DNA from 3 places in the Aeromicrobium sp. A1-2 genome. Region 3 is predicted to be linked to each of the others. Evidence: predicted binding sites of a transcription regulator. Region 3 holds the regulator's gene; each other region holds the start of a gene.
The links. The regulator HrcA, encoded in region 3, represses chaperone genes, less so after heat shock. The targets are predictions, from matches to a motif close to TTGGCACTCGNNNNNNNCGAGTGCCAA.

Region 1: the regulator HrcA is predicted to act here: its motif matches at 6,543-6,569, upstream of groL (chaperonin GroEL).
Region 2: the regulator HrcA is predicted to act here: its motif matches at 8,585-8,611, upstream of groES (co-chaperone GroES).

The regions. Positions count from the first base shown of each region.
Region 1 covers NZ_CP027482.1:2,619,279-2,629,870, reverse strand. The annotation lists gene C6I20_RS12810 (hypothetical protein) at 1-445, shown strand, start outside; SAM riboswitch class I at 531-643, shown strand; gene thrC (threonine synthase) at 702-1,937, shown strand; gene C6I20_RS12800 (MoaD/ThiS family protein) at 1,963-2,241, shown strand; gene C6I20_RS12795 (cold-shock protein) at 2,467-2,667, shown strand; gene C6I20_RS12790 (hypothetical protein) at 2,775-4,601, shown strand; gene C6I20_RS12785 (hypothetical protein) at 4,598-4,777, shown strand; gene C6I20_RS12780 (hypothetical protein) at 4,774-5,190, shown strand; gene C6I20_RS12775 (hypothetical protein) at 5,187-6,419, shown strand; gene groL (chaperonin GroEL) at 6,692-8,323, shown strand; gene C6I20_RS12765 (NTP transferase domain-containing protein) at 8,431-9,006, shown strand; gene C6I20_RS12760 (XdhC/CoxI family protein) at 9,025-10,170, shown strand; gene C6I20_RS12755 (tryptophan 2,3-dioxygenase) at 10,167-10,592, opposite strand, start outside.
Region 2 covers NZ_CP027482.1:349,483-360,074, forward strand. The annotation lists gene tsaE (tRNA (adenosine(37)-N6)-threonylcarbamoyltransferase complex ATPase subunit type 1 TsaE) at 1-69, shown strand, start outside; gene tsaB (tRNA (adenosine(37)-N6)-threonylcarbamoyltransferase complex dimerization subunit type 1 TsaB) at 103-738, shown strand; gene C6I20_RS01745 (GNAT family N-acetyltransferase) at 735-1,169, shown strand; gene C6I20_RS01750 (DUF5709 domain-containing protein) at 1,215-1,604, shown strand; gene C6I20_RS01755 (1-acyl-sn-glycerol-3-phosphate acyltransferase) at 1,669-2,433, shown strand; gene C6I20_RS01760 (DUF427 domain-containing protein) at 2,430-2,732, shown strand; gene C6I20_RS01765 (DUF664 domain-containing protein) at 2,750-3,250, opposite strand; gene tsaD (tRNA (adenosine(37)-N6)-threonylcarbamoyltransferase complex transferase subunit TsaD) at 3,314-4,354, shown strand; gene C6I20_RS01775 (hypothetical protein) at 4,398-5,081, opposite strand; gene C6I20_RS01780 (biotin-dependent carboxyltransferase family protein) at 5,109-5,966, opposite strand; gene C6I20_RS01785 (allophanate hydrolase subunit 1) at 5,963-6,547, opposite strand; gene C6I20_RS01790 (LamB/YcsF family protein) at 6,544-7,260, opposite strand; gene C6I20_RS01795 (class I SAM-dependent methyltransferase) at 7,302-8,456, opposite strand; gene groES (co-chaperone GroES) at 8,691-8,984, shown strand; gene groL (chaperonin GroEL) at 9,068-10,592, shown strand, end outside.
Region 3 covers NZ_CP027482.1:925,008-935,599, forward strand. The annotation lists gene lepA (translation elongation factor 4) at 1-766, shown strand, start outside; gene C6I20_RS04490 (hypothetical protein) at 845-1,186, shown strand; gene C6I20_RS04495 (MOSC domain-containing protein) at 1,232-1,873, shown strand; gene C6I20_RS04500 (oxygenase MpaB family protein) at 1,889-2,878, opposite strand; gene C6I20_RS04505 (TetR/AcrR family transcriptional regulator) at 2,925-3,566, opposite strand; gene C6I20_RS04510 (long-chain fatty acid--CoA ligase) at 3,720-5,555, shown strand; gene hemW (radical SAM family heme chaperone HemW) at 5,559-6,725, shown strand; gene C6I20_RS04520 (DUF3097 domain-containing protein) at 6,732-7,571, opposite strand; gene C6I20_RS04525 (hypothetical protein) at 7,564-8,007, opposite strand; gene hrcA (heat-inducible transcriptional repressor HrcA) at 8,067-9,083, shown strand; gene dnaJ (molecular chaperone DnaJ) at 9,130-10,281, shown strand; gene C6I20_RS04540 (HIT domain-containing protein) at 10,278-10,592, shown strand, end outside.

The sequences.
Region 1 (10,592 bases), 1.7 Mb from region 3:
GTCGGTTCCGGTGCTGCCGCACACGCCCTGGACTCGGGTGCGGACGGTGCTCAACTGGCTCAACCTCAGCACGCCGCTCGGGCTGCTGATCGCGCGGATCGGCGGTGCGACGATCGTTGGCCGCGGCCGTGGAACGTACCTCGCCACGGGCTATCGCTACGGTTTCCCGGTCGCCGGCGCGTTCACGATCGGCAGCGTCATCACCAGCAAGCACGATGTCGACCACCTACGCGACCGGCCCGCGCTGCTGCGACACGAGGACCGGCACTGCACCCAGTACGCCTTCGTCCTCGGGGTCGCGATGCTCCCGCTGTACTTCCTGTGTGTCGGGATCTCGTACGCGATCGCGGGAGATCACTCGTCGTACAACCCGTTCGAGCGGCTGGCCAACCTCGCGGACGGCGACTATCCGCCTCCGGCGACGCGATTCTCCCGCCACCACTGACGCGGCCCTTGGCCGTCCAATGAGACGGGCCCGTCCAACATGTGGACAGAGTGGACACATCGTGAGACGCGTCCTACATTGGAGTCACTCATCACGAGGGGTAGAGGGATACGGCCCTACGACACCCCAGCAACCAGTCGGTCAGCGACCAGGTGCTCAATCCGTCCCGGGCGACAGCCGATCCGGGAAAGATGACCTGGAGGATCGCGTGACCGTCACTGCTCAAGAAGTCGCACCGACAACCACCCGCCCCGCGATTCGCGAAGGCGCCTTCGGCAATGCCGTTGAGCTCGTCTGCCGCGAGTGCGGCACGACCAAGGAGCTCGGCCCGCACTACGTGTGTCACGAGTGCTTCGGGCCACTTGAGATCCGCTATGACTTTCCGGTCATCACCCGGGAGCAGATCGAAGCCGGGCCGAGCAACATCTGGCGCTACAAGGCGCTCCTCCCCGCCCCCGACGACATCGAGCTCAGCCCGAACCTCGAGCCCGGCTACACCCGGCTGCTGCGTGCGGACAACCTGGCCGCAGAGCTGGGTCTGGCAAAGCTCTGGGTCAAGGACGACAGCACCAACCCGACCAACTCGTTCAAGGACCGCGTCGTTGCGTGTGCGCTGAGTGCTGCGCGTGAGTTCGGAAGCACGGTCTTCGCGTGTCCGTCGACCGGCAACCTGGCCAATGCGGTCGCTGCCGCTGGCGCGCGCGCGGGGATCAGGACCGTGGTGTTCATCCCCAGCGACCTCGAGACCCCGAAGCAGATCAACTCCGCGGTCTACACCGAGAACCTCGTGGCGGTCGACGGCAACTACGACGATGTCAACAAGCTCGCCAGCGAGATCGCGGGCGAGGAGGAAGGCTGGGCCTTCGTCAACGTCAACGTCCGTCCGTTCTATGCCGAGGGCTCCAAGACGCTCGGGTACGAGATCGCCGAGCAGCTCGGCTGGCGCCTGCCCGACCAGATCGTCATCCCGGTCGCATCGGGCTCTCAGCTCACCAAGGTCCACAAGGCGTTCCAGGAGCTCATCTCCCTCGGCCTGGTCGATGACAAGCCCTATCGCGTGTTCGGTGCCCAGGCCACCGGCTGCTCGCCGGTCTCCGAGGCGTTCCGCGAGGGATGGGACGTGGTCCGGCCGACCCGGCCCGACACGATCGCCAAGTCGCTCGCGATCGGCAATCCGGCCGATGGCGTGTACGTCCTGGACATCTGCCGCGAGACCGGTGGGGCCATCGCGGACATCTCTGACGACGAGGTGCGCGAGGCGATCGTGCTGCTCGCCCGCACCGAGGGGATCTTCACCGAGACGGCCGGCGGCACCACGGTCGGCGTGCTGAAGAAGCTGGTCCAGACCGGGCTGCTCGACCCCGAGCTCGAGACCGTCGTCATCAACACCGGACACGGCCTCAAGACCCTCGACGCGGTCACCGGCCTGGTGGGCCCGGCAGCAACCATCGCCCCCACGTACGAGGCCTTCGTCGCCTCCGGCATCGTCTGATCCCCAGAACATCTCAAGGAGCACCGTGAGCATCAACGTCCGAATCCCCACGATCCTGCGCACCTACACGGGCGACCAGTCACAGGTCGCCGCCGACGGTGGCACGCTGGCCGAGGTCCTCGACTCGCTGGAGGGCAGCTTCCCCGGCATCAAGGCACGAGTCGTCGACGAGCAGGGCAAGCTGCGCCGTTTCGTCAACATCTATGTGGCCGAGGAGGACGTGCGCTTCGCGCAGGGACTCGACACCGCTACGCCGGCCGGAACCCAGGTCTCCATCATCCCGGCCGTGGCCGGTGGGTGCTGAGCCTGGGTGACGCGGTGGCCGGGCTTGCCCGGCCGTGGCCGGTGGGTGCTGAGCCTGGGTGACGCGGTGGCCGGGCTTGCCCGGCCGTGGCCGGGGGGTGCTGAGCCTGGGTGACGCGGTGGCCGGGCTTGCCCGGCCGTGGCCGGTGGGTGCGCAGCCTTGTAGGCTCTGCGAATGAGCCCCTCGGCAGGTGGGGTTCGTCGGGTAACAGGTGGGAGTGGCGGCATGGTGCAAGGCACCGTCAAGTGGTTCAACGCTGATAAGGGCTACGGCTTCATCGAGGTCGAGGGCCAGGACGACGTCTTCGTCCACTGGTCCAAGATCGCGTCAGACGGCTACAAGACTCTCGAGGACGGCCAGAAGGTCGAGTTCGAGGTGGTCGACGGGCCCAAGGGTCGCGAGGCTCACGAGGTCATCGCGCACTGAGTCCAATGAAAGAACCCGGTCCGGGGGGACCGGGTTCTTTCATGTCTGGCGACCCCACCAGGTATATGACACTTGCCATGTCACATCGACACTGACATACTCCCGGTATGTTCATCTCCGCGTCCGACCCCGCCACTGCCCCAGTCGGTGGTGCAGAGCTCGGCCAGGTCATCGGTCTGTCCATCGCCGCCACGCTCGTCACGGGCGTGCTGCTCGTGATCGCATGGGCGCACCGCACCCACCGCATCGAGTGGTTCGACCGGCTCGGCAGCGCGCTGGGCCGCCGCACGGGGGAGCCCGGCTGGTCCACGATCCCGACGGTGTTCGTCGCGAGCTCGTTGATCGTCGCGCTGCTGGGCTTCATGTGGGACGTCAGCCTGCACGCCGGACGTGGCCGGGACGCTGGCCCGCTGGCCAACCCGGCCCACTACCTGATCCTGTACGGCCTGTTCGCGCTGTTCATCGCGGGCATGTCGGCGGTCGTCTATCCGCGTGACGGCGAGAAGCCCGGCATCGCCTCGGTGCGCATCACCCGGCACTGGTACGCCCCCGTCAGCGGCATCTTCATCGCCGCCTGCGGACTGTACGCCCTGATCGGCTTCCCGCTCGACGACGTCTGGCACCGCCTCTTCGGCCAGGACGTCACGCTGTGGGGACCGACGCACCTGATGCTGATCGGTGGTGCCGGACTATCGACGGCGGGCATCATCTTGCTCAATCGTGAGGCCGAGATCGCGATGCGGCTGAAGGGTCGGGAGGTCCCGGTCTGGTTGCGCACCGTGATGGTCTCGACGGCCTTCGGCTCGCTGCTGATCGGGCTGTCGGTCTTCCAGGCCGAGTTCGACTTCGGCATCGCGCAGTTCCGCCTGGTGTTCGCCCCGATGATGATCGCCGCTGCGGCGGGCCTGACCCTCGTCGCCGCGCGGTTGTACGTCGGTCCCGGCGCCGCGATCGCCGCTGTTGTGTTCTTCCTGCTGATGCGCGGGATCATCTCCTTCGTCGTCACCGACGTCATGGGCCAGGCCCACCACGTCTTCCCGCTCTACCTCGGCAGCGCAGTGCTGATCGAGCTGCTGGCCCTGTCGAGGCTGAAGGACAAGCCGCTGTGGTTCGGTGCCGTCGGCGGTCTGCTGATCGCGAGCGTCGGTGGCGTCATCGAGAAGCTCTGGAACGACGAGGTCTTCCAGTTCCCGTGGCCGCGCGACATCTGGGCCGAGGGCCTGGCGATGTCCGTGCCCGTCGGAATCGCCGCAGGCCTGTGCGGCGCGCTGTTCGCACTGGGACTGCAGGGTCGCCCGCCGGCCAAGAACGTCGGCCGGGTCATCGTGACCGCCTCGGTGCTCGTGACCGCGCTCGCCGTCGCGAACGGGCTGCACGCGACGGTCCCCAGCAACGCCTCGGCCGACTTCGCGCTGACCCAGGTTGGCACCGCAGCGAACCCCGAGGTCACCGCCAAGCTCACGGTCACTCCGGCCGACCTGGTCGACGACAACCCCACCTGGGTCCAGATCACCGCATGGCAGGGCGGCGGCGCAGGCGTCGTGACCGATCGTCTCCGACGTACCGGCCAGAACACCTGGGAGTCGACCAAGCCGGTCCCCGTAGGCGGCAACTGGAAGACGCTGCTGCGCGTGCAGGACGGCCGGACGCTCGCGGCCGTGCCGATCTTCCTGCCCGCCGACGCGCCGCTTGACGTCGGCGAGGTCCCGGCCTCGGCGACCTTCACGCGGGAATTCGTGCCCGAGATCGACATCCTGCAGCGGGAGCGCAACGGTGACGGCCCGGCCTGGATGTGGGGCGTGGCCAACATGGTCGTCCTGCTCTGCAGCCTGGGGATCGTCCTGGGCATCTCGGTGGCCGTCTCGCGGGTTGCTCGCAAGATCGAGGAGTATGAAGCCGCTGAGTCCGAACAGACCCCTACGCTGACGTCATGACGCCGGCCGGAGACCAGCTCCTCGCGCACCACGCGGCACTTCTGGCGATTCCGGCCCTGGTGCCGGCGGTCGTCGTCGTGGGTGTCGTGCTCTACATCGCGCGCAAGGACCGCAGGGAAGAACAAGCCGAGCGCGATCTCATCGACCGCGCCTTCGACACCGAGGAGAACGAGTGAAGATCGTGTCAGCCCTGTGCGCCTGCGTCCTGCTGCTTGCAGGATGTGGTGGCTCGAGCTCCGCCGACGAGGCGCCGGCGGAAGACGGTTCGACGTCGACCGCGGCGCCGACCTCCACAAGTCCGTCGCCGGCCCCGACCGATGCCGGAGTGACAGTCGACATCGTGCTGAAGGGCGGTGCCGTCACGCCACAGGGCAAGCGGATCGACGTCCGGGTGGGTCAAAAGGTCACGCTCCACGTCACGAGTGACGCCGACGAGGAGCTCCACGTCCACTCCGACCCGGAACACGAGTTCGAGGTGTCCGCCGGCGACGACGAGTCGTTCTCGTTCACGATCGACACCCCGGGACAGGTTGCGGTCGAGGCCCACCACCTCGACGTCACGATCGTGCAGCTCGTCGTTCGTCCGTGATCCACACTCACGGCCTCGGCGGGTCGACCGACCTGCCGATCCCCTTCCTCTACGCGATGGTCGGCGCCTCATGGGCGCTGACCATCTCGTTCGCGGTGCTGGCCCTGGCGTGGAAGGAACCGAAGTTCGCCGGTGAACCGGCGCCTCGCGAAGCTCCACCGCGTCGGCGGTGGCTCGCGATCGTGGGGCTGCTGCTGACCGGTTGGGCCATGGTGGCGCTCTTCGCGGGACCGTCGGACTCGGGCAACGGCGGGGTCGGCGCGCTCTACATCTTCGTGTGGGTCGGGCTGGTCCCGTTGGCGCTCGTCGCCGGTCACATCTGGCGCGGCCTGTCCCCGTGGCGGAGCCTGACCGGTCGGTGGCCTGGGCTGTGGGCCTATCCCGAGCGACTCGGCTACTGGCCCGCGGTCGCCGGACTGTTCGCGTTCGTGTGGCTCGAGCTCGCCTCGCCCGACCCCGGCAGCATCGCCGCGGTGCGTGCCTGGGTTGCCTGCTACGTCGCCATGATGCTCCTGGGTGGTGTGGCGTTCGGTCAGCGCTGGTTCGACCGGGCCGACCCGTTCGACGTCTACAGCGCGATCATCGCCAAGCTGTCGCCGTTCGTACGGGACGGTCGCTGGGTCCTCCACAACCCGCTGCGAAGTCTGCCGTCGATCCCGGTCGAGCCTGGTCTCGTCGCGGTGCTTGCGACGCTGCTGGGCTCGACGGCGTACGACAGCTTTTCGGCGTCGTCGTTCTGGCAGAGCAGGACGCTGGCAACCTGGCAGCACACCGTGACCCTGCTGGCCTTCTGCGTCGTGGTCGCTGCGCTGTTCGTCCTCGCCGGACGGGCGACGGGAGGCGTCAGCGGGCGGGAGCGGCGAGCGCTGCCGGGCCGGCTTGCGCACTCCCTGGTGCCGATCGTCGTGGGCTACGTCTTCGCCCACTACCTGACCTACCTGATGGAGAAGGGGCAGACCGCGTTCTTCGCGTTGCTCGACCCGCTCGGCCGCGGGTGGGCGCCGTTGGGTGACCCGGCGACGGCATACGTCCTGTCCGAGCACACCTCGATGCTCGCCGCGCTCAAGGTGACCTTCGTGGTCGTCGGCCACGTCCTCGCCGTCATCGCCGCGCACGACCGGGCTCTGGCCCTGTTGCCGAAGGAGCACCGGCTCAGCGGGCAGCTGGCCATGCTGGTCCTGATGGTCGCCTACACGTTCACGGGCCTGTTCCTCCTCTTCTCCGTCTGAGTCCGCCAGATGTGGGCACTTTCGGGCGTTTCGGACCTCTGGAAGTCACGACAAGTGCCCACATCTTGTCGGGATGGCGTACGCAATGGGACCGATTCCGTCCACCTGATTGCGCGACGTTGATTAGCACTCGTATGATGAGAGTGCTAAGACAGCAGATCAGACCGATGAGGTTGTGGGCTGCGGCGAGAAGGGTTCGCCACACGCCGCAGCCGTCCGTCGCGGGCATCGCCTGATCACCCACTCGACAACCAAGTCGGAGAAAAGTACTTATGGCAAAAACCATTGCTTTCAACGAGGAAGCCCGTCGCGGCCTCGAGCGCGGAATGAACCAGCTCGCTGACGCCGTGAAGGTCACGCTCGGCCCCAAGGGTCGCAACGTCGTCCTGGAGAAGAAGTGGGGAGCCCCCACGATCACCAACGACGGTGTCAGCATCGCCAAGGAGATCGAGCTCGAGGATCCCTACGAGAAGATCGGCGCCGAGCTCGTCAAGGAGGTCGCCAAGAAGACCGACGACGTCGCTGGTGACGGCACCACGACCGCCACGGTCCTCGCTCAGGCCCTCGTCCGCGAAGGCCTGCGCAACGTCGCGGCCGGCGCCAACCCGATGGGCCTCAAGAAGGGCATCGAGGCCGCCGTCGAGGCCATCAGCGCTCAGCTGCTCGGCATGGCCAAGGACGTCGAGACCAAGGAGCAGATTGCTTCGACCGCCTCGATCTCCGCTGCTGACACCACGGTCGGCGAGATCATCGCCGAGGCCATGGACAAGGTCGGCAAGGAAGGCGTCATCACGGTCGAGGAGTCGAACACGTTCGGCATCGACCTTGAGCTCACCGAGGGTATGCGCTTCGACAAGGGTCACCTGTCGGGCTACTTCGTGACCGACGCCGAGCGCCAGGAGACGGTGCTGGAGGATCCCTACATCCTCATCGTCAACTCCAAGATCAGCTCCGTGAAGGACATGGTCCCCGTCCTGGAGAAGGTCATGGCCGCCGGCAAGCCGTTGGTCATCATCGCCGAGGACGTCGACGGCGAGGCTCTGGCCACGCTGGTCGTCAACAAGATGCGCGGCACCTTCAAGTCCGTCGCCATCAAGGCGCCCGGCTTCGGCGACCGTCGTAAGGCCATGCTGGCCGACATCGCGATCCTCACGGGTGGCGAGGTCATCAGCGAGGAAGTCGGACTCAGCCTGGAGACCGCTGACCTGACACTGCTCGGCACGGCTCGCAAGGTCGTCACGACCAAGGACGAGACCACGATCGTCGAGGGCGGCGGTTCGGACGAGCAGATCCAGGGTCGCGTCAAGCAGATCAAGGCCGAGATCGAGAACAGCGACTCCGACTACGATCGTGAGAAGCTCCAGGAGCGTCTCGCGAAGCTCGCCGGTGGCGTCGCCGTCATCAAGGTCGGCGCAGCGACCGAGGTCGAGCTCAAGGAGCGCAAGCACCGCATCGAGGACGCCGTCCGCAACGCCAAGGCGGCCGTCGAAGAGGGCATCGTCGCCGGTGGTGGCGTCGCACTCGTGCAGGCTGCTGCTGCGGTCTTCGAGAAGCTCGAGCTCACGGGTGACGAGGCGACGGGTGCCAACATCGTGCGCGTCGCAGCTTCGGCCCCGCTGAAGCAGATCGCGATCAACGCTGGTCTCGAAGGTGGAGTCGTCGCCGAGAAGGTCGCCAACCTCCCGGAGGGCCACGGACTCAACGCGGCCACCGGCGAGTACGTCGACCTGATCGCGGCGGGCATCATCGACCCGGCCAAGGTCACGCGCTCGGCGCTGCAGAACGCAGCTTCGATCGCGGCACTGTTCCTCACCACCGAGGCCGTCGTCGCCGACAAGCCTGAGCCTGCTCAGGCCGGCGGAGGCGCCCCGGACATGGGTGACATGGGCGGCATGGGGTTCTAGTCACCCCGCGTTGACGAGGCAACTCGCCAGCAGACCCAGCGAAGGCCCCCACCGTGTGAACGGGCGGGGGCCTTCGTGATTCGCCGGGCGACCGCGACACTGGTGGCGTGACTCAGGTGACGGGACTGCTCCTCGCGGCCGGTGCGGGTACACGGATGGGTCAGCCCAAGGCTCTCGTGGAAGGCGCTGGCGGTGTGCCGTGGGTGGTGTCCGCGGCCCGGATGCTGGCGGCGGGGGGCTGCGACCGCGTGGTCGTGGTGATCGGCGCGGCGGCGGACCTGGTCGAGACCGCCCTCGAGTCAGAGCCCGTCTGGGTGGTCCGGGCGACCGACTGGGCCGATGGCATGTCCGCGTCGCTGGCGGCAGGCCTGCGCGCCATCGACGACGATGAGGCGGTTGCCGCCCTCGTGCACCTGGTGGATCTGCCTGACGTCGACGCCCGGGTGGTCCGCCGACTGCTCGCGGTCGCCTCGTCCGAGGTGCTGGCCCGGGCGGACTACGGGCAGGGTCACGGGCATCCCGTCCTGATCGGTCGAGCACACTGGCCGGCTGTCGCAGCGTCCGTCACGGGTGACCAGGGCGCCCGTGCCTACCTCGAACAGCATGGCCCTGTCGTGGTCGACTGTCGGGACCTCGGGACCGGCGCGGACGTCGATCATCGCCGACCTATCATCGGCTCATGATGACTGGGCGCCGCTTCCGTGCGTGAGGTCTTGGGGCAGCTGCTGGGTTCGTGGCGGCGTGGCGAGGTCGTGGCGCTGGCGACCGTCATCCACACCGAGCAGTCAGCGCCCCGGCCCGCGGGTGCGTCGATGGTGGTGCTCGCCGACGGCACGGTGGACGGGTCGGTCTCGGGAGGATGTGTCGAGGGCGCCGTCTACGACCTCGCGCAGACCGTGATCACGCGGAGTCGGCCCGCGCTCGAGCGGTTCGGATACAGCGACGAGCAGGCTTTCGCGGTGGGGCTCACGTGCGGAGGGACCATCGAGGTCTTCGTCGAGCCGGTGTCAGCCACGACTCATCCCGAGCTCGGACGGATCGCCGCGGACGTCGAGGCCGGGCGGCCGGTTGCCGTCGCGACGGTCGTGGAGCATCCGGCCGATGAGTGGATCGGGCGACGGATCGTCGTGCGCCCGGACTCGGTGGTCGGCAGCCTCGGGCTGGAACGGGCTGATGCTGCCGTGATCGACGATGCCCGTGGGCTGCTCGACGTCGGCACGACCGGCACACTCACGTACGGCCCGGAGGGCCAGCGCATGGAGACCGGCATGCGAGTGTTCGTCGCGAGCCTGCGGGAACGACCCCGCATGATCGTGTTCGGGGCGATCGACTTCGCGGCTGCCGTCGCGGACCAGGGCGCACTGCTCGGCTACCACGTCACGGTGTGTGACGCTCGGGGCGTGTTCGCGACAGCGGCCAGGTTCCCGGGTGCCGATGACGTCGTCGTGGCGTGGCCACACGTCTACCTCGCGGAGCAGGCTGCCGGTGGTCGCGTCGATCGGCGCACCGTGATCTGCGTCCTGACCCACGATCCCAAGTTCGACGTGCCGGTGCTGGACGTGGCGCTGCGACTGGGCGGCGACCACCGGCCGGCGTTCGTCGGCGCGATGGGATCGCGGCGCACGCATGTCGAACGGCTCGACCGGCTCCGCGAGGCGGGGCTCAGCGAGGAGCAGCTGTCGGTGCTGGCCAGCCCGATCGGTCTCGATCTGGGTGGGCGCACACCCGCCGAGACCGCCGTGTCGATCATGGCGGAGATCATCGCACGACGCTGGGGCGGCAGCGCCCAACCGCTGTCGCGCTCCGCGGGGGGGGTCCACCACGAGCACAACCCCGGGCCGCGCTAGGGGGCGCCGATGTGCGTCCGCACGTCCAGCAGCTCGGGGAAGAACGTGAGCTCCAAGGCCTTCTGCAGGAAGCTGACGCCCGACGAGCCGCCGGTCCCACGCTTGAAGCCGATGATCCGCTCGACGGTCTTGAGGTGTCGGAACCGCCACAGCTGAAAGCTGCCCTCGACGTCGACGAGCTCCTCGGACATCTCGTAGGCGGCCCAGTAGGTGTCGGGATCGGCGTAGATCCGGCGCAGCACCTCGATCACCCCGGGATCAGCGGTGTACGGCTGCGTGACATCTCGCTCCAGCACCGAGGCCGGCACCTCGTGGCCGTGCCGCGCCAGATAGCGGAGAAACTCGTCGTACAGGCTGGGTGCCTCGAGATCGGCCTGCAGAGCGGATCGCAGGATCTCGTCGTGGGCGAACACCGCGATCAT
Region 2 (10,592 bases), 580 kb from region 3:
GTCACGGTCAAGCCGCACGGCCCCCGCTGGGTCGGTGTGCCCCTCCGTTCGACCCTGCTCGCCCCCTGACCGTGACCCCTATCGCAGCGTTAGGGTGCTGACGTGCTGCTGCTCGCGTTCGACACCGCCCCCCCGATCATCACCGTCGCCGTCCATGACGGGGACCGAGTCGTGGGTCAGGCGGCCGGCGAGGGTGCGATGGCGCACGGCGAGCTGCTGGCGCCGGCGATCCGCGATGCCGTTGCCCAGGCCGGCGCGACGATGGCGGACCTGACCGATGTCGCGGTCGGGGTCGGCCCCGGACCGTTCACGGGCCTCCGGGTGGGGGTCGTCACCGCACTGACCCTCGGCTCGACGCTAGGTCTGACGACTCACGGCGTGTGCTCGCTGGACATCGTCGCGGCGGACGTGCAGGTCGCGGGGGAGTTCCTCGTGGCGACCGACGCTCGCCGCAAGGAGGTCTACTGGGCGCGCTACGGCGGCGACCACGTACGCCTCGACGGTCCACACGTCGCGATCCCCGCGGACCTGGCCCGGCAGCACCCTGACCTGCCGACGTACGGCCGAGGTGGGCAGCTCTACGCCGAGGTCCTGCGGTCGGCCGGCGACGCCAGTGATCCTCGTGCGGCGGCCCTGGCCCGGATCGTGGTCTCCGGATCGGCGCGCGAGCTGCCGCTGGAGCCGCTCTACCTGCGCCGGCCGGACGCCGTACCGCAGGTGCTCCCCAAGCGCGCATGATCCGCGTCGCGACCCCCGCCGACGTCGACCCGATCGCGGCGATCGAGGTCGCGTGCTTCGGGCGCGCGGCGTGGAGCGCGGCTCTCGTCGCCGATGAGGTCGGCAGCGATCGCCATGTCGTCCTGGTGACGGCCGGCGGCGATGCGTACGGCGCCATCTCACTGGCCGGCGAGATCGCAGATCTCGACCGCATCGCGGTGCTCCCGGGCTCACGCAGCCGCGGCCTCGCGACCGAGCTGCTCAACGGCCTCGTCGACAGTGCCCGCGATCTCGGTGCGGGCCGCATGCTGCTGGAGGTCGCGGCGGACAACGTCGTGGCGATAGCGCTGTACGAGGCAGCGGGCTTCGACACCATCAGCACACGCGCCCAGTACTACCCGGGCGGTATCGACGCGCTCGTCATGGAGCTCGCGATTCACGAGTGGCGCTGACGCACGTGGCGTGCCGCCCTCGGGGTGACGTGCAAGGCTGGGTCCATGACGCAGACACCTGATGACGTGAGTGGCGATGACTACCCGGACCAGGAAGCACTGGTCGACGACGTCGACGAGATGATGGACACGAGCTACTCGCCGCCGGAGAGCTACCGCGGTGAGGGTTTCGGGACCACCGCCGACGAGGCCCTGCAGGGTGAGTCGCTCAACGAACGACTGCGCCAGGAGGAGCCCGACGTCGATCCGTACGCCGAGCAGGGCGAGGACCTGGACGACGGCGAGGTCGGCACGGCGCGCGCGGGTCGTCTGGTCGATCCCGACGAGGGCTCCGGCGAGGACACCGAGAGCGACCTCGTGGGTGACGACGTCGGCATCGACGGCGCGGCTGCCAGCGCCGAGGAGGCCGCGGTCCACATCGTGGCGGAGGACTGATCGGCCGGAGTGAGCCTGCTCTCTCTCAGCCTGTGCGCCGACAGAGTTGCTCTAGTCTGACCTGATGCGCGACTACACGTATCCGGCCACGATCCTCACGGCCAAGACCTTGTTCAAGGCGCTTGGGATGAAGTTCCAGACCTCCGGCACCGAGCACATCCCACGCACTGGGGGAGCGATCCTCGCGGCCAACCACATCGGCTACGTCGATTTCGTCTTCGACGGCTTCGCGGCTCAGCCCAGCAAGCGACTCGTCCGCTTCATGGCCAAGAAGGACGCCTTCGAGCACAAGATCTCCGGCCCGCTGATGCGGTCGTTCCACCACATCTCGGTCGACCGCGACAACGGCCAGGCGTCGTACGACCAAGCCGTGGAGTACGCCCGCAACGGCGAGATCGTCGGCATCTTCCCCGAGGCCACGATCAGCCGCTCCTTCGAGATCAAGGAGCTCAAGACCGGTGCGGTGCGCATGGCGGCAGAGGCCGGCGTGCCCTTGATCCCGATGGTCACGTGGGGCACCCAGCTCCTCAAGACCAAGGATCACGAGGCCGACCTCAAGGGCCGGGGCAAGACGATCGGGTTGCACGTCGGGGAGCCGCTGGAGGTCACGGGCGAGGACCCGATCGCGGAGACAGCGCTCCTGCGCCAGGCGATGAGCGCGCTGCTCGACAAGGCGATCGCCGACTACCCCGTGAGCCCCGAGGGCCAGTGGTGGGCGCCGGCTCGGCACGGTGGCACCGCGCCGACCTTGGCAGAGGCTGCGAAACTCGATGAGGAAGAACTCATCGCTCGCGCGGCCAAGCGAGCTGCGAAGAAGGAGCAGTCATGAAGGCAGTCATCGGAAGCACCGTCGTCGCTGAGGCGGCGACGGAAGACCTCGTCAAGATCGAGGGCAACTGGTACTTCCCGCCGTCGAGCCTGACCGAGGGTGCGTACGAGAAGAGCCCCACGGCGTACCACTGCCCGTGGAAGGGCGACACGCAGTACTGGAACGTCGGCATGGGTGACGACGTCCTCGCCGACGGCGGCTGGTCCTATCCCGCGCCGATCCCGAGCTCGTTCGACCGAGTGGGCCAGGACTACACCGGATACGTCGCGTTCGACCGACGCGTCACCATCTCGGAGTAACCACCAGCGGGAGGTGGCTAGTCGCCGACGGAGCCGTCGGCCATCTCGCGCAGCAGGTCGAGGTGGCCGTTGTGTCGAGCGGTCTCCTCGATCAGGTGTGCAACGACCCACCGCACGGTGGGATGAAAGTCCGTGAGCGGCTGCTCGGTCTCGGCGTCGAACGACAGGTCCGCCAGCAGGCTGCGGGTCAGCTGGACCTGCGTGCTGTAGCCGTCGATGATCTCCTGGATCGGCAGGACGAGCCCCTGCTCGAGCTCGCCGTCAGGGTGCTCGTCGGTCCATGGCGCCCGATCGGCGCGGCCCAGCGTGATGACCTCGACCCAGTAGTGCTCGGTCCAGCGCAGGTGGTTGAGCAGCGACGCGGGGTTGGTCAGCGGTGAGGTCGCGACCGGCGCGGTCCGCGCGAGCTCCTGGCTGAGCCCACGCACCTTGAACAGCGCGGTCTGCTGGACGTACTCCAGCAGCTGCATCTGGACCGATCGCTCGTCGCCGGCGGGGGGAGTGTCTGTGCGAACCATGTCTCCACCCTGCCACGCCGGTCGGCCGCCGGATCCATTGCGCGACCCTGCCACAATGAACGCGTGAGCGAACCCCTGGTGATGGGCATCGAGTCGTCGTGCGACGAGACGGGCGTCGGCATCGTACGAGGCACCGAGCTGCTGGCCCACGCACTCTCCTCGAGCATGGAGCAGCACGCCCGCTTCGGTGGCGTCGTGCCCGAGGTCGCGAGCCGGGCCCACCTCGAGGCGATGGTCCCGACGCTCGAGCAGGCGTACGCCGAGTCCGGCATCCGCGTGCAGGACGTCGATGCGATCGCCGTGACGAGCGGCCCGGGCCTGACCGGTGCGCTGCTGGTGGGTGTCGCCGCGGCCAAGGCCCTGGCGCTGGCCCACGACAAGCCGCTCTACGGCGTCAACCACCTCGCGGCACACGTCGCGGTCGACCAGCTCGAGCACGGGCGATTCGACGAGCGGGTCGCGGCCCTGCTGGTCAGCGGTGGGCACACCGAGATCCTGCTGGTCGACGACATCGTCACCGACATCACGTTGCTGGGCCAGACGATCGACGACGCCGCCGGCGAGGCCTTCGACAAGGTCGCCCGCCTGCTGGGCCTGCCGTATCCCGGCGGTCCGCACATCGACCGGGTCGCGGTCGACGGGGATCCGACGACGATCAAGTTCCCGCGGGGCCTGACGGGTCGCGATCTGGACAAGCACCGCTACGACTTCTCGTTCTCGGGCCTCAAGAGCGCCGTCGCGCGTCACGTGCAGCACGAGGACCGCATGGGTCGCACCTTCGCCGTCGCCGACATTGCGGCATCGTTCCAGGACTCGGTATGTGACGTCCTGACGAGCAAGGCGATCGCCGCCTGCATCGACTATGACGTCAAGACGCTGATCATCGGCGGTGGGGTGGCCGCCAACGGTCGACTGCGGCACTTCGCCGAGGAGCGCGCGGCCAAGGCCGGCATCCAGATCCGGGTGCCACGCATGGGCCTGTGCACCGACAATGGGGCGATGGTCGCGGCGCTCGGTGCCGAGGTCGTACGTCGTGGCATCGCACCCTCCTCGTTGGACCTGCCGGTCGACTCCGGGATGCCTGTGACGCAGGTCGTCGCTTAGTCAGCTCCACCGAGCCGGAGGGGTCGGGCCACGAGGACCCTGGCTAGTCCAGGAGAACGTCGAGCGCATCGCTCAGCACCTGCTCGGGTGAAGTGCCGCGCAGACGGGCAGCGTCGATGATCCGCGCCTGGGTAGCCGGGGTGAGCAGAACTGTCGAGCCGTCGTTGCGACGGCCCGGGCCGAAGGCGCGGACGGCCGCCAGGATCACGGTGCCGAGGACGTCGAGGATCGCCACGACACCAAAGATCCGCCAGTACGTGTCTCCGCGGTCGGCATCACTGGCGATCGGCAGGACGATCATCGCGGCGATTATCGTGATCGTCGCGAGCGTGGCCAGCAGCCCGGGACCGATGCGCTGGTGGCCGGCGAGGGCCAAAAGGAGGCAGACCTGAGCGATCGAGGCCGCCACGGTCAGGCCGATGCCGAACGTCCGCCAGAGCCAGTCACCCCCGTCGTACCCGCCCCACGCCAGCACCAGTGCGATGCCGAACGGCACGACCGACGCCACCCCGCCGACCATGCCGATGTAAACCAACGGCCGCCCGGACACCGCGAGGTAGCAGAGCACCGCGATCGACTCGACCCCCACGATGACGGTCGTGAGGAGGACTCTCTCCTCGGTCCCTCCAAAGGAGCCGCCGCCGACCAGGGCGATGATCCCCATGAGGGCCGCGATGGAGAACGACACGATGACGACCTTGGTGACGATGCTGCGCAGATCCGACATGTCGAGCATCATGTCGGTTGCTCCGCCTCAGGGCAACGAGACGCCGCGGAACCGGATGATGCGTCCCGGCTGTGCCTGCGCGAGCCGGTCGGTGTGCCGGTCGAGCACGACCGCGATGACCGGATAGCCGCCCGTGACCGGATGGTCGGGGCCGAGCACGATGGGTTGTCCGTCAGCGGACACCTGGATGCTTCCGCGTAGGCACGGCTCGCTGGGCAGCTCGTCAGTGCGTGAACGGACCAGGCGCGGCCCGGTGAGGCGTACGCCGACCCGGCTGGAGGTCGGGCTGACCTGCCACGCGGACTCCAGCAGCGAACGGACGGCGGCGGCGGTGAACCAGTCGTCCCGTGGGCCGACGGCCACGTCGAGCACCAGGTCACCGGCATGCCCGAGTGCGGGTAGGTCCTCGAGATCAGGCGTGGGCAACCGAGGCCCGGTCACGAGCCGATCGCCGGCAACGACCGGGCCCGGACCGAGGCCGGCCAGAGTGTCGGTCGAGGCCGAGCCGAGCTCATGGGCCACGACGAAGCCTCCTGCTACGCCGACGTACGTCCGCAGGCTCCCGGTGGGCGCGCCCAGCCGTAGCCGCCGACCGGGTCGGAGCGAGACCGCCCGTCCGTACGCGACGGGGTCGCCGTCGATCGTGATGGGACCGACGGCGCCGGTGACCGCGACCAGCACGCTGTCCTCAGCGCGCAGGACGAGGCCGCCACCGAGCAGCTCGAGCGCAGCGGCGTCGGGCTGGTTGCCGAGCAGCAGGTTGACCTGCCGCAGGGCAGTACGGTCGAAGGCGCCGGACGGGCTCACCCCGAGGTGGCCGTGGCCGGGGCGTCCGCGGTCCTGGAGAAGCGCGAGCGGCCCGGTTTCCTCGACCACGAGCGTCATCGAGCGGCCACGAATCGCACGGTCATGCCAGCGGTCAGCAGGGCCGGCCGCTGGCGCGTGACGTCCCACATCTGCACGCCAGTGCGGCCGATCAGCTGCCAGCCGCCCGGCGACTCTCGCGGGTAGACGCCGCTGAACTCGCCGGCCAGCCCGACCGCACCGGCCGGGACCCGCGATCGGGGTGCGTCGCGGCGGGGGACGTGCAGCCGTGGATCGCCGTCGACGAGGTAGGAGAACCCGGGTGCGAACCCGCCGAAGGCGACGGTCCACGGGGTCGCGCCGTGCGCCTCGACGACCTCCGCCGTACTGAGCCCGGTGAATCGGGCGACCTCGTCAAGATCCGGCCCGTCATACACGACCGGGATGTCGACCTGCTCGGGATCGGCGCGACCTGGCTGGTCCGTGGGTGTCGTGCGACCCACCAGGACGCGCAGGTCCGACGGCGTGCCGCGAAGCAGGACGGTCCGCGCCCCGAGGACGGCCTCCGCGTGGTCGTGCAATGCCGTGAACCAGGACTGCGCCTCGGCGAGCGACTCGCAGTCCAGCAACAGGGCGGTGTCGCCATATGGCACGGCCTTCACGGTCGGAGGCTCGCCAGCTCGGCCCCGGCGGCCTCGAGGCCCGAGCGGACGGCTCTGGCCAGGTCGAGCGCGCCGGGGCTGTCGCTGTGGACGCAGACGGATCCAACGCTGGCCATCAGCCGGACTGCCTGGGCGGCGACGGTGTCGGGGTCGTCGAGGACTGCGCCGGGCTCGGTGCGCGGCACGAGTCGACCGTGCGGAGTGTAGGCGCGATCGGCGAAACCCTCACGCACAACCGGAACGCCGGAGGCCTCGGCGACTGCCAGCGAGATGGCACCTGGCAGACCCAGCAGCGGCAGCGGCTCGGCGAGTGCGAGCATCGCGTCGACGACCGCGCGGGCCTGGCCGGCGTCGTGCGCGATCGTGTTGTAGAGAGCGCCGTGCGGCTTGACGTAGGCAACCCGTCCGCCGACGGATCCGGCGATCCGGTCGAGCAGCAGGATCTGCTCCAGAACCTCGGTCGTCAGCGCGTGGGAGGGCAGCGCGAGGTCTCGTCGGCCGAAGTTGTCACGGTCCGGATAGCCGACCTGCGCGCCGATCGCTACCCCCCGCTGCACGGCCGCCACACACGTCGCCCGCATCAGGTCAGGATCACCCGCATACGCGCCGCAGCACACGTTGGCGCTCGTGACGATGTCGAGGAGGGCGACGTCCTGGCCGGACTCCCAACGCGGCCACGACTCACCGAGATCAGCGTTGAGATCGATCCGCATGCACCGAGCCTAGCCCCGCTGGCGGGTGGGGTGGGAGTCGTTCAGAGCCGTTCGACCAGGAAGGCTCGGCCATCGCCCAGGACCCGCGTCATGATGACCGTCGCTGAGTTGGGCCCCTTGAGCTTGAGCCGCCGGATGACCTCCTCGGGCACGATGTCCACGCCACGCTTCTTGATCGTCAGCGTCCCGACCCGCCTGACCTGCAGCGCGGCCTTGAGCGGCTTCTCGCGAAACGGCAGCTCGTCGATGATCCGGAAGCCGCGTGCCAGCGGGGTGGGATGGGCGCCCTCGGACGCGACGTAGGCGATGTGGGCGTCGGGGAGCCAGCCGCCCAGCGTCGCCGCGAGCTCGCTGACCAGGCCCGACCGAATCACGGCGTCGTCCGGTTCGTAGAGGTAGGGACCGACATCGGCCACCGCGACCGGCTCCCCGGTGGCGACCAGTCCCGAACCGGACGGGAGGACCGTGGCCCGTCGGGTCGCCGAAGCAAACGGCGCGCCCCACAGGCAGGCCTCGACCAGGCTCCCGCGGTCGCTGACCCACTCGGCCTCGACGCCGTGTGGAACGGCGTCATGGGCCAGCCCGGGCATGAGCTTGGCGACGGCGCGGCCGGCGAGCAGGTGCCGCACCCAGTCCCACGGCGGCTGCAGGTCAGCGGTCGAGAAGGTGCGCCCACGGCCGTCGCGCCGGGCCGGATCCACGAACGCAACCTCCTCGGGCCCGATCGTCGTCTCCCGCACGTCCTCGCACACGACATGGCCGACCAGCTCGAGCGCACGAAGGTTGGCCTCGGCTATCGCCGCGCGCACGGGGGCCAGCTCGACCCCTCGGACCCGCAGACCAGCCCGAGCCAGGGCGATCAGGTCTCCTCCGATGCCACAGCCCAGGTCGACAACTTCCGTGGCGCCGTGCGCCGCGAGTCGCGTCGCGCGGTGGTCGGCGACGGACATCCGCGTCGACTGTTCCAGGGCATCGTGGGTGAAGTACATGCTTGCGGCGTCGTCGCCGAACTTGGCGACCGCCTTGCTGCGCAGGTGGTTCTGGGTCACGGCCGCCGCCACGAGTCCGGGCACGTACGTCTTGCGGAGCCGGGTACCGAGCGCAAGGTCCGACTCGACCCCGGCACGTGCGGAGATCTCGGCAAGAAGCAGCTGGCCTGCCGGGGAGAGCAGCTGCTCGAACGTCTCAAGATCCATGAGGTGACCATAGCGAGGAGCGAAGCGACGGGAACCGCACCGCGTGAAGCGCAGAGAAGTACGCGCTGGGGAGCGTGCCGGATTAGCAGTCCCTTGGGTCGAGTGCCAGCGGCGTGCTAGATTTCGTATTGGCACTCTCGCTATGAGAGTGCCAAGCATCGGTGAGTACGACCCCCGCGACGGCGTGCCCACCAGCGTCCACTGTTCCACCCGCCTGAAAGGGGAGGTCGACACGTGTCGGTCACCATCAAGCCGCTCGAAGACCGTCTGGTCATCCAGGCCGTCGAAGCCGAGCAGACCACTGCATCAGGTCTGGTTATCCCGGACACCGCCAAGGAGAAGCCGCAGGAAGGCAATGTCATTGCCGTCGGACCCGGTCGGGTCGACGACAACGGCAACCGCGTTCCGATCGATGTCGCCGTCGGCGACAAGGTCATCTTCAGCAAGTACGGCGGCACCGAGGTCAAGTACGACGGCCAGGAGTACCTCATCCTGTCCGCTCGTGACGTCCTCGCTGTCGTTTCGTGATCTGATGCCCCGGCGCCCCCACAGTGGGGCGCCGGGGCCTCTCACGTTTCCAGTCGCACCCACATTTTTCGAAAGAAGCTGACATGCCCAAGATCCTCGAATTCGACGAGAACGCCCGCCGCTCGCTCGAGCGCGGCGTCGACAAGCTCGCCAACACCGTCAAGGTCACGCTCGGCCCCAAGGGTCGCTACGTCGTGCTGGACAAGAAGTGGGGCGCCCCCACGATCACCAACGACGGTGTGACCGTCGCCCGTGAGATTGAGCTCGACGACCCGTTCGAGAACCTCGGCGCCCAGCTGGCCAAGGAAGTCGCCACCAAGACCAACGACGTCGCCGGTGACGGCACGACGACCGCGACCGTGCTCGCCCAGGCGATGGTCCACGAGGGCCTGCGCGCCGTCGCGGCCGGCGCCAACCCGGTCGGCCTCAAGAAGGGCATCGAGGCTGCTGTTGCAGCAGTCGTCGAGCAGCTCCACTCCGTCGCTCGCGACGTCGACGACATCAAGGACATGACCGACGTCGCGACGGTCTCGTCGCGCGACGCCGTCATCGGCGCCTTGATCGCCGAGGCCTTCGACAAGGTGGGCAAGGACGGCGTGATCACCGTCGAGGAGTCCAACACGATGGGCACCGAACTGGAGTTCACCGAGGGCATGCAGTTCGACAAGGGCTACCTGTCGCCGTACATGGTGACCGACACCGAGCGCATGGAGACGGTCCTTGACGATCCGTACATCCTGGTCAACCAGGGCAAGATCTCCTCGGTCAGCGATCTGCTGCCGATCCTGGAGAAGGTCGTCCAGGCCGGTAAGCCGCTGTTCATCATCTCCGAGGACGTCGACGGCGAAGCGCTCTCGACCCTCGTGGTCAACAAGATCCGTGGCACCTTCACCTCGGCTGCCGTCAAGGCGCCGGCTTTCGGTGACCGTCGCAAGGCCATGCTGCAGGACATCGCGACCCTCACCGGAGCGCAGGTCGTGACGCCCGACGTCGGCCTCAAGCTCGACCAGATCGGCCTCGAGGTGCTCGGCACGGCTCGCCGCGTCGTCATCACGAAGGACAACACGACGATCATCGACGGCGGCGGCGACAAGGCCGAGGTCGACGGACGTGTCAGCCAGATCAAGGCCGAGATCGACTCCAGCGACTCCGACTGGGATCGCGAGAAGCTCCAGGAGCGCCTCGCCAAGCTCGCCGGCGGCGTCTGTGTCATCAAGGTTGGCGCGGCCACCGAGGTCGAGCTCAAGGAGAAGAAGCACCGCATCGAGGACGCCGTCTCGGCGACTCGTGCAGCGATCGAAGAGGGCATCGTCGCCGGCGGCGGCTCGGCTCTCGTCCACGCTGTGTCGGTGCTCAACGACAACCTGGGCCTCACCGGCGACGAGGCTGTCGGTGTCCGCATCGTCCGAATCGGCGCGGATGCCCCGCTGGAGTGGATCGCCCGCAACGGCGGCGTCTCCGGCGAGGTCGTCGTCAACAAGGTGCGCGAGAGCGGCCAGGGCTACAACGCGGCCACCGAGGAGTACGGCGACCTCGTCGCGCAGGGTGTCCTCGACCCGGTCAAGGTCACGCGCTCTGCGCTCGCCAACGCCGCGTCGATCACCGCGA
Region 3 (10,592 bases):
CCACCTGGAGATCGTGCGCGAACGGCTCGAGCGCGAGTTCAATCTCGAGCTCATCTCGACGGCACCCAACGTCGTCTACCGCATCGAGATGGAAGACGGCGCAGAACGCATCGTCACCAATCCCAGTGAGTACCCGACCGGCGAGAAGATTAGTGCGGTCTACGAGCCGGTCGTCCGCGCCACGGTGCTGAGCCCGACCGACTACATCGGCGTGATCATGGAGCTGTGCCAGTCCCGCCGCGGCCAGCTCATCGGCATGGACTACCTCTCCGAGGACCGGGTCGAGATCAAGTACACGCTGCCGATGGGCGAGATCATGTTCGACTTCTTCGATGCGCTCAAGAGCCGAACCAAGGGCTACGCCTCGCTGGACTACGAGCCCACGAGCGAGCAGGCGTCCGACCTGGTCAAGGTCGACGTGCTGCTGCAGGGCGAGGTCGTCGACGCGTTCAGCGCGATCGTGCACCGTGACAACGCCTACGCGTACGGTGTCTCGCTCGCCTCCAAGCTCAAGGAGCTCATCCCGCGTCAGCAGTTCGAGGTGCCGATCCAGGCCGCGATCGGCGCCCGAATCATCGCCCGGGAGAACATCCGCGCGATCCGCAAGGACGTGCTCGCCAAGTGCTACGGCGGCGACATCTCCCGCAAGCGCAAGCTGCTGGAGAAGCAGAAGGAGGGCAAGAAGCGGATGAAGATGGTCGGACGCGTCGAGGTCCCGCAGGAAGCCTTCATCGCTGCCCTCTCCACGGGCGACGTCGACAAGTAGCAGCATCCCGCCCCGAATTTCCCGGCGGGACAGGCCTTTTCGGGTCTAGGGTGAGTCTGCCCAGACCGAGGAGGCCTGATGTTCGGCAAGACGTGGGAAGCAGCAACCGGGACCGTGGTCGAGTCGCGGGTCACGGGTGCATCTGTGGCCGAGCACGGCAGCTCGGTGCGGCGTGAGTTCGTCGTCGAGGTCGTGCCGGCCGCCGGTGCGCCCTACCGTGCGGCGGTCAAGGAAGGGAACTACTCGGACTTCTGGCACCCCAGACCCGGCCAGCGTGTCCTGCTCCAGATCGAGGCGAAGAGCGGCAAGGTCCGCTTCGACAGGTCCGATCCGGGTCTGAGCTTCAAGGAGCACGAGCGGCGGACGTCGGCGGCGTTCGACGCGGCGCTCGACCCCGACACCCCTCCGCCAGCGGGCTGACCTTCCGGTCACGCGGGAGGTCTCCGGCGCCGATAGGGTCGCCACATGGCACAGGTGGAATCGGTCAACGTCGGGCAGACCGTGGACGTGCCGTGGGGACACCTGCGGCGTACCGCTATCGACAAGCGTCCGGTCGAGGGGGCGGTCCACGTCCACCCGTTCGGTGTCGGTCCGGACGAGATCGCCGACCTGCAGCACCATGGCGGCCCCGACCAGGCGGTCTACGCCTATGCGCGGGAGGACCTGACGGCCTGGGAACAGATCACCGGTGTCGAGCTGCCGGCAGGACGGTTCGGGGAAAATCTGACGACGCAGGGGATCGACCTCAACGAGGCGAGGGTCGGCGACCGGTGGCGCGTGGGCGAGGCTCTGCTCGAGATCTCCGGTGTGCGCATCCCGTGCTCGGTCTTCCAGGGTTTCGTGGACCAGGAGCAGTGGGTCAAACGGTTCACCCAGCACGGTCGCCCCGGTCCGTACCTCCGTGTCATCGAGCCCGGCGGCGTCCGGTCCGGAGATCCCATCGAGGTCGTGGAGCAGCGCGATCACGACCTGACGGTCGGCCTGGTGTTCCGCGCGCTGACGACCGAGCGCGATCTGATCAGCCGGCTGGACGAGGAGCCCCGCCTCGCGGCGTTCGTGAAGCGCAGGCTGGCCGGGCGCCGCAGGCAGGGCTCGAGCACGCGGTGAGCCCCACCCCCGGAGTCAGCGTGCCGCGACGGCCTCGCGGTCGACCTGGCTGCTGAGGTACTGCTCGCGCGGTGTGGGCCGTCCGGCTCGGCGCCATGCCTCGTCGACCGGGACCGTCTCGGAGTTCAGCGGCGACACGTCGAGGGCCACCGGAGCGATCACGGGGTAGGCCAGTGGTGAGACGGTCCGCAGCATCTCGGTCATGATCTGCGGGCGTCGTGCGGCGATCCGGAACATGGGACGGAGCAACGCCGTCACGACCACGTCGGTCACAGCCCCCTGCCGGATCCCGAGCTGCGCGCGCATCCATCGCGGCAACGTCGCGATCGTCGCCTTGCGGGCGAGCAGGTCCAGCGCGGGCCGGAGAACGCGAAGCCGACCGGGCGCTGCGCTGAACACCGTGTTGGCCGTGTCGAGAATGATCCGCACGTGCTCGATTGCGGCGGGGCTGGCAGCGAGCTCGGGTCGGACCCGGTCGTAGTACGCGCGCATCTCGGCGCGATTGCGCGGCACGGTGTCCGGATCGATCGTCTGAAACGCGGCGGCGATCCGGCACTCGGCCCAGTACTGCTCATCCTCCTGCGGGCTGAGCGGCCCAGGACCGAACTTCTCGTAGACGTAGAGCACCGAGTGCCACTGCGTCAGGTGGATCCACAGCTGGCCGGCCGGGTCGTTGGGGTCGTACGGGGTGCCGCTCAAGGGCTCCACGCCGCGGACGTGGGTGTGGATGCGCATGAGGGTGTCGGCGGCCTCCACCGCGGCGGCGCTGCCGCCGAAAACCAGCGTCCCGGTGTACTGCAGTGTGCGGTCGTAGCGAACCGCTGGACGGTCGCGGAGGGAACCGGAGTCGTCGACCGAGGCCACGACGAACGGATCGAGCATCTCGGTCAGTGCCGTGCGCTGGAAGCCCACCGAGACCGATGTCGGGAATCGGTAGACCTTCCAGGTCACCGAGTCCGGACCGAAGATTCCATGGTCAGCGTGCGGCGCCACCGTGTAAGTCATGCAACAGATACTGACGCAAGTGTTGCATCGCGTCAAGAGGTCGGCGTTACGGGCCGGGCACCCCGAGGACGAGCGGCACCAGAGTCTGTCGTGCGTACGCGCGTGCGCCGTCGGCGGACCGGACGTCGATCGCGTGCTGGGCGGGCAGCAGGATGAACGACGCGAACAGCCGAGCCATGGTCTCGCCGACCTGGTCGGCATCGAGGTGGATCGCCACGCCGTCCGCCTGCGCCCGCCGCACGCCCGCGGCGATAAACGTGCTGCCGAGCACCAGGAGCGCGGCGCCGTCGGCCAACCCCGCCGCGATGAGGTCCTGCGGCTCGAACTCGGCCGTCCGGCGTATGACCGGATGGGCCTCGGCGAGCCGCATCGCCGCGACAAAGGCCTCGACGAGCTGGTCGGCCGGCTCCTCGACGCCCGAGATGGCCACGAGGATGCCCTCGGCCATACGGCGGCCCTCCCGCAAGGTCATCGCCTGGAGCATCGAGTCACGATCGCCGAACCGGCGATAGATCGTGACCCGGTTGACGCCGGCTCGACGAGCGACGCCGTCGATCGTGAGAGCGCCGATCCCGCGTGAAGCGCACTCCGAGACGGCGGCATCCAGGATGCGCGTGGCCGTGGTGTCCTCGGGAAGCTCCGAAGCTCCACCGGCGAAGGCGCGACCGAGAACGCTGCCGAGATCCATGCGAGCAGGGTATCTCCGTCGCATTCCAGGCCCGACGGCACGCGGGCGTTCAAGCGGTGCGGCGCATCGAGCCACGAGGCGATGAGCCTACTGCGGGGTAGGTTAGGGTGACCGGCAACACATTCCTCCAGTACGTACGTGAAGGACCACCGCATGCCAGCTCCAGTCGCCACTCCCGAACAGCTTGCAGTCATCGAGAATCGGGCCTCCAGCGTCTCAGCCCTCTTCTATGACCGGGTCAAGCAGAGCGGGCCTCGCGAGGCCTTCCGCTATCCCGACGAGAAGGAGGTCTGGCAGTCCCTGACCTGGGACCAGACCGGGGAACGCGTCACGCGGCTCGCCGCGGGTCTGGTGTCGCTGGGCATCCAGGCCGAGGAGCGTGTCGCGATCGCGTCAGGCACCCGCCTGGAGTGGATCCTGTCCGACCTCGCGATCATGGCTGCCGGCGGAGCGACGACGACGGTCTACCCCACGACGATGGCGGGGGACGTCGCCTACATCCTGGCCGACTCGGACAGCCGTGTCGTGTTCGCCGAGGACGACGAGCAGGTCGCCAAGCTGCGTGAGAAGCACTCCGAGCTCCCCTCCATCGTCAAGGTTGTCGTGTTCGACGGCACGGGCGACGGCGACTGGGTCATCACCTTCGCCGAGCTGGAACAGCTCGGCACCGACTACCTAGCCGAGCACCCCACCGCGATCGAGGAGCGAGTCGCAGCCACGACCAAGGACTCGCTCGCGACCCTGATCTACACCTCGGGGACGACGGGCCGTCCCAAGGGCGTACGCCTGGCGCACGACGGGTGGGTGTACGAGGGCGCTGTCATGGTCGCCGCCGACATCCTGTCTGAGGACGACCTGCAGTTCCTCTGGCTGCCGATGGCCCACTCGTTCGGCAAGGTGCTGCTCTCGACCCAGCTCGCGATCGGCTTCGCCACGGCGATCGACGGCCGCGTGCCGCGGATCGTCGACAACCTGGCGATCGTCAAGCCGACCTTCATGGGCGCCGCGCCGCGCATCTTCGAGAAGGCCTACGGCCGGATCGTCGGCATGACCGAGGCCGAGGGCGGCGCCAAGCTCAAGATCTTCAAGTGGGCCGAGGGCGTCGGCCTGGAGCACTCGCGGGCGATCCGCTCGGGCAAGACCGTGTCGCCGGTCCTCAAGGCCAAGTTCGCTGTCGCGGACAAGCTCGTGTTCTCCAAGGTGCGTGAGCGCTTCGGTGGTCGCGTCCGCTTCTTCATCTCCGGCGCTGCGGCGCTGTCGCCCGACATCGCCGAGTGGTTCCATGCTTCGGGCGTCCTGATCCTCGAGGGCTACGGCCTGACCGAGAACTCGGCCGGCGCCTTCGTCAACCAGCCCGACAACTTCAAGCTCGGCTCGGTCGGGCTGGCGTTCCCCGGCAGCGAGGCCAGGATCGCCGAGGACGGCGAGATCCTGATCAAGGGTCCGCACGTCATGCGTGGCTACCACAACCTCGACGCCGAGAGCGCCTCGACGCTGACGGCGGAGGGCTGGCTCCACACCGGCGACGAGGGTCGCATGGACGAGGACGGGTTCCTCTACATCACCGGCCGCAAGAAGGAGCTGTTCAAGACCTCCGGTGGCAAGTACGTCGCGCCGCCACACATCGAGGGCACGTTCAAGGGCATCAGCGCCCTGACGAGCCAGATCGTGGTGCACGGCAACGAGCGCAACTTCTGCTCCGCCCTGATCACCCTTGATCCCGATGCGGTGACCGAGTGGGCGGCTGGCCACGGCATGGCCGACAAGTCCTACGCCGAGGTCGTCAGCTCCCCGGAGATGCACGATGTCATCCAGGGTCAGATCGACGAGCTGAACACCAAGATCAACCGGTGGGAGACGATCAAGAAGTTCGCGATCCTCGATCACGACCTGTCGATCGAGTCCGGCGAGATCACGCCGAGCATGAAGGTCAAGCGCAACGTTGTGGAAGCCAACAACAAGGCTCTCCTCGACGGCTTCTACGCTTAGTCAGTGCCAACGACCGAAGGACCGCTCTCCCAGTCGGGGGAGCGGTCTTTCGGCGTCTACGTGCACGTGCCGTTCTGCTCCGTCCGGTGTGGCTACTGCGACTTCAACACGTACACCGCCGACGAGCTCGGCGAGGGCGCCACCCGCGCTTCGTACGCCGACACCGCGATCCTGGAGGTGCGGCAGGCCGGCCGGGCGCGCGCTGCGGCACCACCGGTCGAGACGGTGTTCTTCGGCGGTGGGACGCCGACCCAGCTGCCCTCGCACGATCTGGTCCGCGTCCTGGATGCGATCCGCGACACCTTCGGGCTGACCGATGACGTCGAGGTCACGACCGAGGCCAATCCGGACAGCGTCACCCCGGAGTCATTGGCGATCCTGAAGGCTGGCGGCTTCACCCGCATCTCCTTCGGCGTCCAGTCGGCCGTGCCACACGTCCTGGCGACGCTCGACCGCACGCACGACCCGGCCGGTGTCCCGCAGGCCGTCCGCTGGGCCCGCGAGGCCGGCTTCGAGCAGCTCAGCGTCGACCTGATCTACGGCACACCGGGGGAGTCGATGGCCGACTGGCGTGCCAGCGTCGAGCAGGCGATCGCCCTGGAGCCCGACCACATCAGCGCGTACGCCCTGATCGTCGAGAACGGCACGGCGTTCGCCCGCAAGGTCCGCCGCGGTGAGGTCCTGATGCCCGACGACGACGAGACCGCCGACAAGTACCTCCTCGCCGACGAGTTGTTCGCCGCCGCCGGGCTGGAGTGGTACGAGCTGTCCAACTGGGCCCGCGACGAAGCGGCCCAGTGCCGCCACAACGTGCTCTACTGGCGCAGCGCCGACTGGTGGGGGATCGGACCCGGGGCGCACTCGCACGTCAACGGCGAGCGCTGGTGGAACGTCAAGCATCCGGTGGCGTACGCCCAGAGGCTGACCGGGGGTGAGTCGCCGCGGCACGACGGGGAGATAATCGATGGGTCCACGGCGGAGGTCGAGCGGATCATGCTGGAGACTCGACTGCGCTCAGGGCTTGACCTCTCCAGCCTGGGTGCTGACGCGCGCAGTGCCGTGGCCGGGATCGTGAGGCGTGAGCTGGCGACCGTGGCCGACGACCGGCTCGTGCTGACCCGCTCGGGCCGGCTCCTGGCCGACGCCGTCGTGCGCGATCTCGTCGATTGAGACGGGTCAGTCGGCTGGAGCAGTCACGAAGTCGATGAGCTCCTCGACGCGGCCCAGGAGCTCGGGCTCGAGGTCGGCGTAGGAGTCGACCCGGCCCAGGATGTGCTTCCAGGCGCGGGCGATGTCCGCCTGGTCGCGGTGCGGCCAGCCGAGTGCCTCGCAGATGCCGTGCTTCCACTCGGTGCCCTTGGGGATGACCGGCCAGGCGCTCATGCCGAGGCGATCGGGCTTGACCGACTGCCAGACATCGACGTAGGGGTGCCCGACGACCAGGACGTGGGCACGCGACGAGACCTGCTGCGCGATGCGGGTCTCCTTGGAGCCCGGCACGAGGTGATCGACCAGGACGCCGAGACGGCGGTCGGACGCCGGCGCGAAGTCGTCGACGATGGCGGCGAGGTCATCGATGCCACCGAGGTACTCGACGGCGACACCCTCGATCCGCAGGTCGTCGCCCCACACCTTCTCGACCAGCTCGGCGTCGTGGCGGCCCTCGACATAGATGCGGCTCGGCAGGGCCACCCGTGCGCGGGCACCCTCGACCGCGCGGGAGCCCGATGCGGTCCGTCCCGAGGCGGCCTTGGTCTTGGCCGAGGGAGGCCGCAGGTTGACGGGCTTGCCGTCCAGCAGGAACCCGGGTCCGAACGGGAACGACCGGCGCTTAAGGCGACGGTCCTCGAGGATCATCATCCCGAGATCCTTCTCGATGACCATGACCTCGCCGCAAAATCCGGTGGTGGCGTCCTCGACGACCATGCCGTGCTCGGCGACGACCTCGACGGTGCGCCCACGTGGGGGCTTCTTCCAGTCGCCTGACAGCACGTCGGCGCCGTAGCGGTCAACCATGGAGCGCGCCGAGGAGTCGTTGGTGCAGCGCCTCGACGTCGTCCTTGCTGACGGCGGCGGGGAGGATCTCCGGGCTGCCCTCCATGAGTCCGAGTGCGAGGTCGACCGCGACGGGCCAGCTGGGCGCTACGTGCGCGGGCAGCTCGTCGGCCCACAGTGCGCCGATCGTGACCCATCGACGGGTCTGGTCCAGCCCGATGTGGCTGACGGTCATGACGAGCTCGCCGCCTGCCGGACCGTCGCCGAGGTGTGCGACCTCGACGAACCAGTCACCACCCAGGTCGGTCGCCCAGACCGAGGACATGTCACCACCGCGCGACTCGTGCGCGATCGTCGTGCCGTCCGCGAGGCGCACCTCGTAAGCGGTGAAGGTGAGCGATGTCTCGTCACCCTGCACGGCGATGGCTCCGTCGGCACTCTCCGTAATTGCTCCCACCTCGCTAGACTGGCACTTGACCGGTGAGAGTGCCAGCACGACGCGCGGAAGGAGATGCGATGTCTGACGACCGTCGAATCGACGTCCTCCGGGCGATCGTCGAGGACTACGTCGCGACGCAGGAGCCAGTCGGCTCCCGCTCGCTGCTCGACCGGCACCAGCTCGGTGTCTCCCCGGCCACGATCCGCAATGACATGGCCGCTCTCGAGGACGAGGGCTACCTCACGCAGCCGCACACGAGCGCGGGACGCATCCCGACCGACAAGGGCTACCGGATGTTCGTCGACCGGCTCGGGTCGGTCAAGGCGTTGTCGGCGGCCGAGCGTCGAGCCATCGAGACGTTCCTGACCGGGGCGGTCGATGTCGATGACGTCGTCCAGCGTTCCGTGCGAGTCCTGGCGCAGCTGACCAACCAGGTCGCGATCGTCCAGTACCCGTCGCTGACCCGCTCGACGGTCCGCCACATCGAGATCGTGGCGCTGGAGGGCGCACGGGTCCTGCTCGTCGTCATCACCAGCAGCGGCCGGGTCGAGCAGCGCATCATCGAGCTGGTCTCGACACCCGGCGAGAACCTGATCAGCGACATGCGTTCACGCATCACCCATGCGACGGTGGGTCAGCGACTCCCGGAGGCGTCGCTCCGGCTTGCCGACCTGATCCAGACCTTCGACCCGAACGACCGGCCGATCGTCACCTCGATCGTCACGACCCTGTCGCAGACGTTCTCCAACGAGCGCTCCGACGAGCGCATCGCGGTGGGCGGCACGGCCAATCTGGCCCGCTTCGGCAGCGACTTCGATACGGCGATCAAGCCGGTCCTCGAGGCGATCGAGGAGCAGGTCGTGCTGCTCAAGCTGCTGGGTGAGGCGACGAGTGGGCTGACGGTCCGTATCGGCAGCGAGACGGGTCATGAAAGCCTTGCCAGCACGGCCGTCGTGTCGACCGCGTACGGGCTGGACGAACAAGCCCTCGCGACCCTCGGCACCGTCGGGCCGACCCGCATGGACTATCCCGCAACGATGGCCGCCGTGGGCGCCGTCGCCCGCTATGTCGGTCGCATGCTGGCCGACAACTGACCTCTCGACTTGATTCACTCGACTTGATTAAGGGCACCTAGGACTTATGGCACAGGACTTCTACGCAACACTCGGCGTCGGGCGCGACGCTGGCGCTGACGAGATCAAAAAGGCGTACCGCAAGCTCGCGCGCCAGCTGCACCCCGACGTCAACGACGCAGCGGATGCCTCGGACCGCTTCAAGGACGTCACGATCGCCTACGAAGTGCTCTCGGACCCGCAGAAGCGCTCGACGTACGACCGCGGTGGCGACCCGTTGAGCAACAACGGGGGTGGCGGTGGCTTCGGCAACCAGGGCTTCAACTTCGACGACATCATGGACGCCTTCTTCGGCCAGAACGCCGGTCGCGGTCCGCGGTCCCGCTCGCAGCGTGGGCAGGATGCCCTGCTGCGGCTCGATGTCGACCTCGCCGAGGCTGCATTCGGCGCTACCCACGAGATCAAGGTCGACACCGCCGTGGCCTGCACGACTTGCGAGGGCAGTGGGGCGGCCAACGGCTCCGAGCCGGTCACGTGTCGCACGTGTCACGGGCACGGCGACGTGCAGCACGTCCAGCGATCCCTGCTCGGCGACATCCGCACGTCACGACCCTGCCCGACCTGCCACGGCTTCGGCTCGGTCATTCCCGATCCGTGCCCCGAGTGCGCGGGTGAGGGTCGCGTGCGGTCACGCCGCACCATCTCGGTCACGATCCCGGCCGGTGTCGACCAGGGCACCCGCATCCAGCTGACCGGCGAGGGCGAGGTCGGGCCCGGCGGTGGTCCGGCCGGGGACCTGTACCTCGAGATCAACGTCGCCCGCCACCCGGTGTTCCAGCGCAAGGGCGATCAGCTCTTCTGCCAGATCACCCTGCCGATGACGGCGGCGGCGCTCGGCACGCACCTGGACCTGCCGACGCTCGAGGCCGATCTGCCCGAGCCCGAGGAGGGCACGACCCAGGTCGAGCTGGACGTCACGCCCGGCACGCAGTCCGGCGACACCCTCACGATCAAGGGATTCGGTGTACCTCGGCTGCGCGGTCCCGGCCGTGGCGACCTCAAGGTGCAGGTCGTGGTCGAGACGCCCGGCCGCCTGGACGAGGAGCAGCGCAGCCTCCTGGAGCAGCTGGCCAAGCTGCGCGAGGAGGAGCGCCCCGAGGCGCTGATCGCGAGCAATCACAAAGGTGTCTTCGGTAAGCTGAAGGATGCGTTCAAATGAGTCTGACCACTGACCCGGACTGCCTGTTCTGCAAGATCGTCGCGGGTGACATCCCTGCGGAGATCGTGTCCGAGACCGAGCACACCGTTGCCTTCCGTGACCTCGACCCGCAGGCGCCGACGCACGTCCTGGTCATCCCGCGTCGGCACGAGCCGGACATCGGCACGCTTGCGGCCGCGGACGCCGAAGCGACGATCGCTCTGCTCTCCGAGGCCAAGCAGATCGCCGAGGGAGCGGGCAACGGCTCGTACCGGCTCGTGTTCAACACCGGTGCGGATGCGCACCAGACGGTGTTCCACTGCCACGCGCAC